Regions from separate parts of the Paenibacillus sp. FSL H7-689 genome, predicted to be linked through region 1. Evidence: riboswitches for the same ligand, from Rfam matches in the RefSeq annotation. Region 1 holds a riboswitch; the other holds the start of a gene.
What was found. A riboswitch is a leader RNA that binds a small molecule or an ion and turns the genes downstream of it on or off. The one in region 1 is predicted to bind thiamine pyrophosphate.
Positions count from the first base shown of each region.

Region 2: linked by a shared signal. The riboswitch ahead of C170_RS20370 (thiamine phosphate synthase) and the one ahead of tenA (thiaminase II) in region 1 are both predicted to bind thiamine pyrophosphate.

Region 1 is NZ_ASPU01000057.1:37,375-42,812, reverse strand. It holds gene C170_RS25205 (endo-1,4-beta-xylanase) at 1-1,411, shown strand, start outside; TPP riboswitch at 1,618-1,715, shown strand; gene tenA (thiaminase II) at 1,829-2,491, shown strand; gene C170_RS25195 (spore coat protein) at 2,702-2,998, opposite strand; gene C170_RS25190 (hypothetical protein) at 3,010-3,210, opposite strand; gene C170_RS25185 (zinc-dependent alcohol dehydrogenase) at 3,242-4,378, opposite strand; gene C170_RS25180 (spore coat protein) at 4,375-4,761, opposite strand; gene C170_RS25175 (hypothetical protein) at 4,773-5,015, opposite strand; gene C170_RS25170 (hypothetical protein) at 5,204-5,438, shown strand, end outside.
Region 2 is NZ_ASPU01000028.1:161,789-167,226, reverse strand. It holds gene C170_RS20390 (ThiF family adenylyltransferase) at 1-625, opposite strand, end outside; gene C170_RS20385 (thiazole synthase) at 622-1,389, opposite strand; gene thiS (sulfur carrier protein ThiS) at 1,392-1,595, opposite strand; gene thiO (glycine oxidase ThiO) at 1,592-2,764, opposite strand; gene C170_RS20370 (thiamine phosphate synthase) at 2,782-3,444, opposite strand; TPP riboswitch at 3,671-3,780, opposite strand; gene C170_RS20365 (ABC-F family ATP-binding cassette domain-containing protein) at 3,856-5,406, opposite strand.

The DNA.
Region 1 (5,438 bases):
GGAAATTGAAAAAACGATCAGCATGTTCGCCGAACTTGGATTGGATATTCAGATCACGGAACTGGATGTGGATAGCGGAATTCCATTTGGTGAAGAGATGTCCGATGAAGTTGCAGTAAAGCAGGCGTATCGATATAAGGAACTGTTGGATTTGTACAAAAAACACAAAGACCACATTTCTTCAGTTACCTTATGGGGACTCCAAGATGAGAAGTCTTACAACAACCAGGCTATGCTGTTTGATTCAGCCCTGAAGGCCAAAAAGGCATACTGGGGACTCGTGGATGAATCCAGTTTGCCTGTGTTGACGCAGAGAGCCGTCTCACTTTCGGGTAAACCGGATATCAAAAAACAGACACAAGATCCGCTCTGGAACAAAGCGGTGTCTACTCCACTGAAGGGTGACTCTTCGGGATCAGCCAGTTTCCGCACTTTATGGGATCATAGTAACCTGTATATCCTCGTGGATGTACAGGATGCAAAGGCAGATGTGAATGACAGAGTAGATATCTTTGTTGATCTCAATAATGGCAAGACCACTTCATATGAAGCAGATGACCGACACGTAATCATTAAGCGGTCGGGCAAAGCTGAGGGTGTGGAGCAGCGTTCATATCGTGTACGCGAGACAAAAGCCGGATATCAGGTTGAATTGTCCATTCCGTGGGGTGGTATCCAAGTCGGATCAGAATATGAAGCCGGATTGGATATCCGTGTGACTGATGGCGGTTCAAGTGGGACACAACCTTATAATCCACTGTACTGGAATGATCGAACACAATCTCAGGAACAGGATACAAGCAAATACGGCGTGATTCAACTCGCCCCTATGCCCAAATCTGCACAAGCTGTGCAAGGGATTGTTCAGATTGATGGGAAGAAAGACACATCATGGAATAAGGCTGCACCATTTGAAGTAAAACGGTTGAACCAGAGCGAAGGTGCAGAGGCAGTGGCTCGCGCAATGTGGTCAGGTGAGTATCTATACCTGCTGATCGACGTCACTGATCCAAACATCATTACAGATAGTATCAACCCATGGGATCAGGATTCGGTTGAGATTTTCCTGGACGAGAATCACCAGCGCACACCGTATTTTCAATATGATGATGCCCAGTTCAGAATCAGTGCAGACAATGTGGGAACCTTTGCAGGGGGTGCCTCACCTGGACGCCTTGTAAGTGCTGTGAAGAAAACAAATAAAGGATATCTCGTAGAAGCCAGAATTCATTTACAATCATTGACGCCCAAAGCAGGAAATGTTCTCGGTTTCGAGCTCCAAATTAACGACAACCAGGGCGGAGGTAAGCAGAGCGTAGCCAAGTGGAATGATACGACCAATGAGAGCTGGAGAAATACTTCCCAGTACGGAATACTCACTTTTGTCGGAAAGAACAAACTCGGGCATTAAACCATCGGCAGTAGTTGCAAGAATAGAAACCATCATAACAGTGGCTGAAACTCAACCATTGTTGTGATGGTTTTCATCGTTTACATACGTCACCAAAGGTGATGAGGGGCGATACAATCTTCCTTGACTATATTTAACAGCCCTTGATATACTAAATGGATGTTATTTTATCTTTTATGGGAATAGGAAAGTAATCAACTACATACAACCGTTTGCGAGGGAGCCTTAACCGGCTGAGAGGGTGTTAAACCGACCTTACCTGATTTGGATAATGCCAACGTAGGGATGCAACGATGAAACACTGTACTTGGGTAGCTCATGCGAACCCCCTTGTTTTAGTGTATTTGTCTGCGAAACATCCATAGGATGTTTCGTTTTTTTGTTTTTAAATACGTACATTATGAATTGGAGGAACACATGTTGACTATTTCAGAGAGACTATATCAGGCAGCACAGCCTGTGTGGAAGGAATGTCTTGAGCATCCCTTTGTTAAAGGAATCGGAGATGGTTCCTTAACGGTTGAACAATTTCGTTATTATTTGCTGCAAGACTACTTGTACCTGTTCGATTATGCCCGCGTATTTGCACTAGGTATTGTCAAGTCGCACGACCCCAAATTGATGCAGTTTTTTAGTGAAAACGTAGATAACATCCTGAATGGTGAAATGAAAATTCATCGTTCTTATATGGAGCGATTAGGAATTACAGAGGATCATGTTTTCCAGGTAAAACCTGCCCTGAAAAATGCAGCCTATACTAACTATATGCTCTCTGTTTCCCATGCGGGTGGCATAGAAGAAGTACTTGTATCCATTCTGGCCTGCTCATGGAGCTATGCAGAGATTGGTCAAGTCCTTGCCCAAAAGCCAGGTGCAGCTGAGCATCCTTTTTACGGAGAGTGGATCACAGGATATGCTTCCTCTGAATACAACAGCAACAATCAATCCCTAGTGACGTTAACTGATAAGCTATTAGAAGGCTGTAGCGAGGGAACGTACCAACGGATGGAGGATATTTTCGTGATGTGCAGTCGCTTTGAGCTTGATTTTTGGGAAATGTCATGGAAGCTGGAGCCTTAAGTTCACTGTAGTCAATTAAAGTAGAGAGCAGCGGCCATAAACAGTCTCAGGATAGAAATAAGTAGAATACGTAAAGGAACGCTTGCAATAAGCGTGTTTCGTGACGATGCCAAAAAAAGGGCGGATAGTATCCGCCTTTTTTCATTGTTGAAATTCTTGACACAGGGACATTTTGTTCTCTGAAGTCTCTGGCTAAAATCAAAAAGGGTGTCAGGACGGAATGTTCATAGCAGTCTGAATGTTTTTCAGATCGAGCTGAATTTGCTCTGCAATATGGTAAGGGTGGTATAAACCATGCTGCACCATGTAATTTGATATCTTTTCATGAGAATCTATGGCTTCATCGAGCTGTTTCATCAAAATTTGTTTGATTTCGGGGGTGGCACATTCGGTCACAGCCATGGCGTAGTTTCTGACACCGCTCTTGGCGTTCATCAAAAAATCCATTGCGATCACGTCATCGGTCAGCGTATTAAGACCAGTCATGTGTTCTAATATTGGGTTCATTTTTTTATCTCCTATACAGTCGCTTTAGACAGCACTCCACCGAGCTCCTGAAGCTGCTGTTGTGATAAGATCGCATCTTGTTGCAAAATTTGCTTGAGCTCCGGGTCGGTTACCAGAGCTTGCATGGTCTTGGATTTAGTCATACAAACCGTCTTGAACGCAGCTATTTCATGTACCTCGAGAATCTCATGCAAAGCGTATGTGGAATCCATTCAGATTGTCCTCCCATGTATCTATTCATATTTAAGGCTTTAAGATGACTTTAATGCAATCGTCCGTTTTTGTATCGAACACTTCATAGCCCCGTTTGGCCTCGCTGAGCGGAATGACGTGCGTAACAATGTCGCCAGGGTCCACTTTGCCAGACGTAACCAACTCGTACATGTATGGCATGTAGTGAATGACCGGAGCTTGTCCGGAACGGATATTCACGTTTCGCTGCATGATATCACCGAGCGGGAATCCGTTATAACGTCCGCCGTATACCCCAGTGACTTGAATGGTGCCACCTTTGCGAACAGCCTGAGATGCAATGATAAATGCGCTCATGGTGCCGCCTTGCAGTTTCATACCGCTGGCTAGAAATTCAAGATCGCTCATCTTGCCGTCCATTCCTACCGCATCAATGACAACATCGGCGCCGCCTTTGGTCATTTCCTTGAGAGTGTTCCCAATATTCTTATCCTGTTCGAAGTTTACTATTTCCACATTGTTTGTTCGCTTCGCATGCTTTAAGCGGTAATCGACATAGTCGACGGCTATGACCCGCTTAGCTCCTTTCAGCCAGCAGAACTTCTGGGCTAGGAGTCCGACCGGGCCGCAGCCGAGCACAATGACCGTATCTCCATTTTTAACGCCGGCGTTATCTACGCTCCAGAATGCCGTCGTCATGGCATCGGCGATCAAGCTTAGCTTTTCGTCCGGTTGTTCGCAGTTTTCAGGGATCTTAAAGTGGGTAAAATTAGCAAATGGGACCCGTAAATACTCCGCTTGCCCGCCGGGATATCCGCCGGTCGTTCCGGAGTAGCCGAAATATGCGCCCATATCCCCGTGTTCGTTGGAATTGTCACATTGGCTTTCCAGCTGATTTTTGCAAAAAAAGCATTCTCCGCATGCGATGTTAAACGGGATGATTACGCGGTCGCCTTTTTTTACCTTGGTCACGCCAGGGCCCACTTCTTCTACGATCCCCATCGGCTCATGTCCGATGACATAGTTTTCCTGAAGGTTAGGGATCATCCCGTGAATAAGATGAAGGTCAGAACCGCAAATCGCGGTACTGGTGATCTTTACGATCATATCGTCCGGTTTCACAATCTTCGCATCCGGCACCTCTTTGACCACGACATTTTTAACCCCTTGATACGTTACCGCCTTCATGCTTTATGTCCTCCAATATGTTCATCTGGGGTCCGATCAAACATCCCTTTACGTGACGTATCACCCGGGAACAGATTCATCTGCCCGATCATCACCGTATTTTTCGCCGAAAGCTGATCGAGTTGGTACTGTTCGTTCAGCTCATAAGGATGAAACCATTTTTTGCGAATCATGAGCTCCGAAATTTCTTGGTGCATTGAAATTCCCTGCTTCAGATGAGTATGCAACAGGGCTCTTACATCCGGTGAAGCCGTTTCCGTCAGGGCGATGGACAAATTACGTACACCCTCCTTGGCACGAAGAAGGAAATCCATGGCAAAAGTCATATCTGCCATTTCCGGCATATTCAATGAATTAATCGGATCTAAATAATCGGTATTCATCTGAGTTCCCCTTAATGTGTTATAGGTGTCGGATTATTCGGAACGGGTGCTTGAAAAGGAGCTCTTGCGTAGATTGCTTGCAGCTCAGCAATCTGTTGTATGGATTGAATTACGTCTTTCTGCATTAATGCTTTTAGCTCTTGGTCAAAGACCAGGCCTTGCATAAGTTTCGACTTAGCGATGCAGAGCGTTTTGAAGTTTAACGCTTCATGCAGTTCCATCGATTCGTGCGGCGCTAGCGTTGGATTAGCCATTCAGAAATGATCCCCTCCTTTTTCATCAAGATTAGATTTTCCAATGCATCGGATCTTATACTAATATGGATCACCGGAGAGGTAAGATCCGAATATTCCCATACAGTCGCAGGGATATATACAAAATCTCAATCCCATACTTATTTCTGTTTAAATGAATGATCTTACTCATGGAAGGAGGAGTCACGGTGCCCAATAAAAACAAAATTGATCTAGCAACCGAAAACGCAAGAAAACCAGCAGAAGATGCACTTAACTCGAGTGGTAGTAATACGCTGGAGCAGCATGCATCTAACGCGGTTTCTAAGGTGCAGACGGCTTTAAATCAGGCAATAAGCTCGTTAAGTGAATCTAATGCGGCAACAAATTCACAAGCGTTGGAGATTGCCAGGCAGCAATTGACCCGAGCAGAGGAATTTTTAG
Region 2 (5,438 bases), on a different contig from region 1:
CGGTCTGATTCGCCGTTACCATCTGTACGGCTTGAGGTATGATGCCAGACGTATCACAGGTATCTCCACCCAGAGGGACTTCACCCAGCAAACAATTTAAACATGGCGTATCTCCGGGCATAAACGTATAGGTAATACCATAACTACCTACGCATCCACCATAAATCCAGGGAATACCGTGCTTCTGTGCCATATCATTAATAAGTAGTCGGGTATCAAAGTTATCCGTTGCATCCATGATCAAGTCTGTATGCTGAACGAGTTCTTCCAACTCATCTACTCTGACGTCCAACACTTTCCCTTCCACATGAACCGTGGAATTAATGGCAGATAAACGTTTTTCCGCCGCCATTGCCTTCGGTATCCGCTCAAGCGCGTCCTGTTCTACATATAATTGCTGCCGCTGCAGGTTACTCCACTCCACATAATCACGATCCACAATCGTTAAGTGTCCGACTCCTGAACGAACTAACGTTTCTGCAATTCCTGTTCCGAGTGCGCCAGCGCCTACAATTAAAACTCTGCTGCCCTTTAATCTGGCCTGGCCTTCCTTGCCAAGTGGCGCGTACCGTTCCTGTCTGGAATAACGATCGGCCTGCTCGGAAGATGTTAATTGATCTGTCATGTATGAACCATTCCTTCCACCGGACTACTGGCTGCTGCATAACGCTTTACGGGAATCATGCCTGCCTCATATGCCAATCTACCCGCTTCTACCCCCAATCGCATCGCTTTAGCCATGCTCACTGGATCCCCTGATCCGGATACGGCTGTATTTAACAACACGCCATCGGCACCAAGTTCCATCGCATAAGCAGCATCTTTTGGGGAGCGCAACCCTGCATCCACAATCACAGGTACAACGGCCTGCTCAATGATGATCTCAAGGTTATAGGGATTGATGATGCCTCTGCCAGCTCCGATAGGAGAAGCGCCAGGCATTACAGCATGTACGCCAAGCAATTGCAGCCTTTTGGCCAGAATGACATCATCTGAAATATAAGGCAATACCGTGAAGCCCTTTTCCAGCAAAATTTCGCAAGCCTTGTACGTTTCAATCGGATCTGGGAGTAACGTCATTCCATCTCCGATGACTTCGACTTTTATCATATCACAAAGTCCTGAAGCCCGCGCAAGCTCAGCAATCCGCACCGCCTCTTCCGCATTGGAAGCCCCCGCCGTATTCGGAAGAAGTGTGTATTTGTTCAAATCCAACGTATCCAGGAAATGCTTCTGATTACGTTCCTCCAGATTCAGACGACGAACAGCAAAGGTTAAAACTTCCGTTTCAGATGCTTCCACAGCCTGACTTTGCACTTCCAGATCGGAAAACTTGCCTGTTCCGAGCAACAATCTGGACTCAAACGTATATTTACCAATGTTCAACATCATCAACCGCCTCCTACAAAATGTACAATCTCAATTCGATCGCCTTCTCTTAATGCCGTCGTTTCATGATACTCACGGGTTAAAATATGCTTGTTCAGCTCTACAACTACAGTCTTGACTTGCAAATCAAAAGATTGGAGTAATTTATCCACACGATTCAATCTGTCTTCAATCTCCATCCGTTGACCATTAACGATGATATTCACTGCACCACTCCCTTTCTGTTCAATCGCTCAGGGCTCAGCGCCTCAATTCCGAGTTCTTCTGAGCTTTTGCCAGCGAGCAACTCAGCGATAAGCCTGCCTGTTATCGCACTAAGCAAGATACCGTTGCGGTAATGTCCAAAGGCGGCGAACAACCCGGGTATACTCTTGCAAGCACCTATATAAGGCAGTCCATCGGGAGTTGCCGGTCTTACGCCTGCCCACGCTCGTATAAATTGTGCTTCCTTCGTCCCAGGCACCCAGTGGGTAGCCGCTGTTAGCAGTTGCTGAACACCCTGTACAGAAACGTTCAAATCCGTTCTGCCTGGCAGACTGGTTGCCCCAAGCCAAACCTCTCCATTGGCTTTGGGAACAATATAGATATCCTCTGCATACACCGTTCTATCAGGTCTGTACCCTGCATGTTCATCTGAGAACTGAACGGCGGCTATTTCACCTTTTACCGACCACACAGGCAAGCTCAGATTCACATGTCTCATCAACTCTTCACTCTGTAATCCAGCCGCTATAATGACATGTTTGCATTTCATCTCACCGATCGATGTGGTGATCCCCTGCACACCGTGTTCGTTTGCTTGCACACGTATATCCTGTATGTCCTCCATAACCCGTGCTCCCAATGCTTGAGCGGATTCTGCATATGCCTTCGTTAGATGGACAGGAAGAATCTCACTCTCGTAAGGTCTGTAGTAGGCTCCATACGTATCTCTGTTAAGCCATGATGCCTCCTGTTGCACAACGGAACGGTCCCACCACACCTCATCAACAGAAGCAGACAACGCAAACTTCCGATTGTCCTTATAACTACTTAATTCACTGTATGAACGAAAAGGAGTTAGGAATCCCTGGCGTTGCAGACCAGTCTCTACCTCACTGAGTGTAGCCATTAGCACCTGTTGCTCGATAAGTAACTGTCTACTCTGCCTGGCGAGCTTAGCCATCAAAGGATGAGCAAAATCCTCACTGTCTGCTGCCAGCATCCCAGCCGCTGCGCAAGAAGTGCCTCCTGCAATCGTCGAACGCTCCAGTAACAGCACATCCTGTCCATGGGAAGCAAGCTCATACGCAATGGCACATCCAACAACGCCTCCGCCTACAATAATCGTTTCTGCATAAATCTTATCCGGTCTATCAGTAATGATCTTTTTCATCCTCTCATCTCCTTGATTCAGCGGCTCAAACTTTCTGTAGCAACGATAGCCTGCCTTAATGATTCAGCGGCCCGATCCGGGGAATCGCTCGCCCATACATTTGAAATCACAGCGACTCCCTGTGAGCCTGCAGAGCGAATAGCGTGAATGTTTCCCGGTTCGATGCCCCCAATCGCCATGACAGGAATGGAAACACCAGAGCACACTTCAGCCAGAGCATATAATCCTCTTGGTTCAAGATCAGGCTTACTGTTGGTTGAGTAGACATGCCCGAAGAAAAGGTAATCGGCTCCCCGTTCTTCAGCGATTTTTGCCTCATCGATTGAATGAACAGATACACCCAGACGAATTCGCTGGACATTGCTTATAACAGCAGGGTTGTAGTTACGTATAGCCTCTTGCCCCCAATGCACACCGCCATAGATGTCATTCTGTGGTGGCAGTTCTGAACCATTGATAACGATGCGACAAGACGGAACGCCAACACCACGCAGACTTTCAGCCCAACCGATCTTTTGTTGCCACGAGAGTTGTTTCTCTCGTATATGGATGTAGTCCACCCATGGCCAAACGTCCTTTGCAGCTTTTACAAAAGATGCTTGATCCCCTGCACCCGTAGATACAACATGCAGTTCAAATGATCCGTGTACACGTTCATGATAAATTACCGTACTTTTCATCTCCTTCCATGCGTGAATGCTATGAAAACACAAAAAAGCCACTCCCGTAGGGGAGTGGCTGCGTATTAATTATAGGACCAGATGACTGACTGATACATACAGTTCATTTCGTGCAATAAAGCTATAGACCTTATAGCCATAACGTTATACACGCAACTGCATGTTTCAATTTACTAAGCAAGACGGTTGAATTCTTTCGAATTGCCGTTTGCTCACGTCATTCACTGAAACGCGCTCGCCACTTCCCTACGCTGGTATGATCCAGATCAGGTGCAAAGGGTCCGGAATCGCATTCTTCCATCTCAGCCACATCGTGCGGCCCCCCTAGTGTTCATATGAAGTTGTAGCCTATGTTACCATAGAAGGATTTTTTTGTCACTGTTCATTTCTGTTAAACGTTGCTTGAATTGTCTAGTTTTTCTCAGACCATTCTTCGACATTCCATGTTTTGGTGACCCAACCCTCGTAAAAATCAGGTTCATGAGATACCAGCAACACCGTTCCCTTAAATTCTTGCAAGGCACGTTGCAACTCCGCTTTGGCTGTTACATCCAGATGGTTCGTCGGCTCATCGAATAGAATCCAGTTGCTTTCACGCATCAAGAGTTTGCATAAACGAACCTTCGCTTGTTCTCCACCACTCAGCATGTTAAGCGGACGGGTAATGTGCTCATTTTTCAACCCGCAACGAGCGAGATGACCCCGGACTTCATTCTGGGTCAAATGTGAAAACTCATTCCAGACATCCTCAATCGGCGTGATATTCCCAGCACGAACTTCCTGCTCAAAATATGCCGTTTCGAGATAATCTCCCAAAAAGGTTTTTCCACTGAGTGGAGATATTTTGCCCAAGATGGTTTTCAGCAGCGTCGATTTACCCACACCATTACAACCTACGATGGCAATTTTCTCACCACGTTCAATTGTCATTGTCATCTTAGGCAGCAAAGGATACGTATATCCAATTTCAAAATCAATGCCCTCAAAGACCGTTTTGCTACTCGCACGGGCATCCTTGAATTTGAACGTTGGTTTGGCCGCTTCATCTGGACGATCAATACGTTCAATTCTGTCCAGCTGTTTCTCCCGGCTCTTCGCTCGACCTGAAGTTGAAGCACGTGCCTTGTTACGCTGAATGAAATCTTCCTGCTTCTTGATGTACTCTTGCTGCTTCTCGTACGCATCAATATGCTGGGCTTTATTCATATCAGCCATCTCAAGGAACTTGTTATAGTTCGCTGCATATCTCGTTAATTTGGCAAATTCCAAATGATAAATGACATTTACTACTTCATTCATGAATTCCGTGTCATGGGAGATTAAGAGGAACGCATGAGGGTAGTCCTTCAGGTAACGTGACAACCATTCAATGTGCTCTACATCCAGATAGTTGGTCGGCTCATCCAGCAAAAGGGCTGTAGGTTTCTCAAGCAGAAGCTTGGCAAGAAGCACCTTGGTACGTTGCCCACCACTTAGAGCTGCGACATCCCGATCAAGACCAATTGCGGACAAACCAAGACCATTGGCCATCTCTTCCACTTTTACGTCAATCAGATAAAAATCGCCCTGTTCCAGTTGTTCCTGAATATCGCCCATCTCTTCCAGCAACTGCTCCAGCTTATCTGGATCTGCATCTGCCATCTGGTCCGTTATATTCATCATTTCTTTTTCTAATTCAAGCAACGGAAGGAATGCATCTTTAAGAACGTCACGAATGGTTTTGCCTGGGGTAAGCTTCGTGTGCTGATCCAGATATCCATAACGGACCTTAGGTGTCCATTCCACTTTTCCACTATCTTTAAGCAATTTACCGGTAAGGATGTTCATTAATGTGGATTTACCCACACCATTGGCACCAACAAGTCCTACACGCTCTCCGGCAAGTAAACGAAACGATACATTTTTAAATAACGTGCGATCTCCAAAATTGTGACTTACGTTCTCTACTGACAATAAACTCATAAGATGAGGTTGCTCCTATCTATTAGACATTA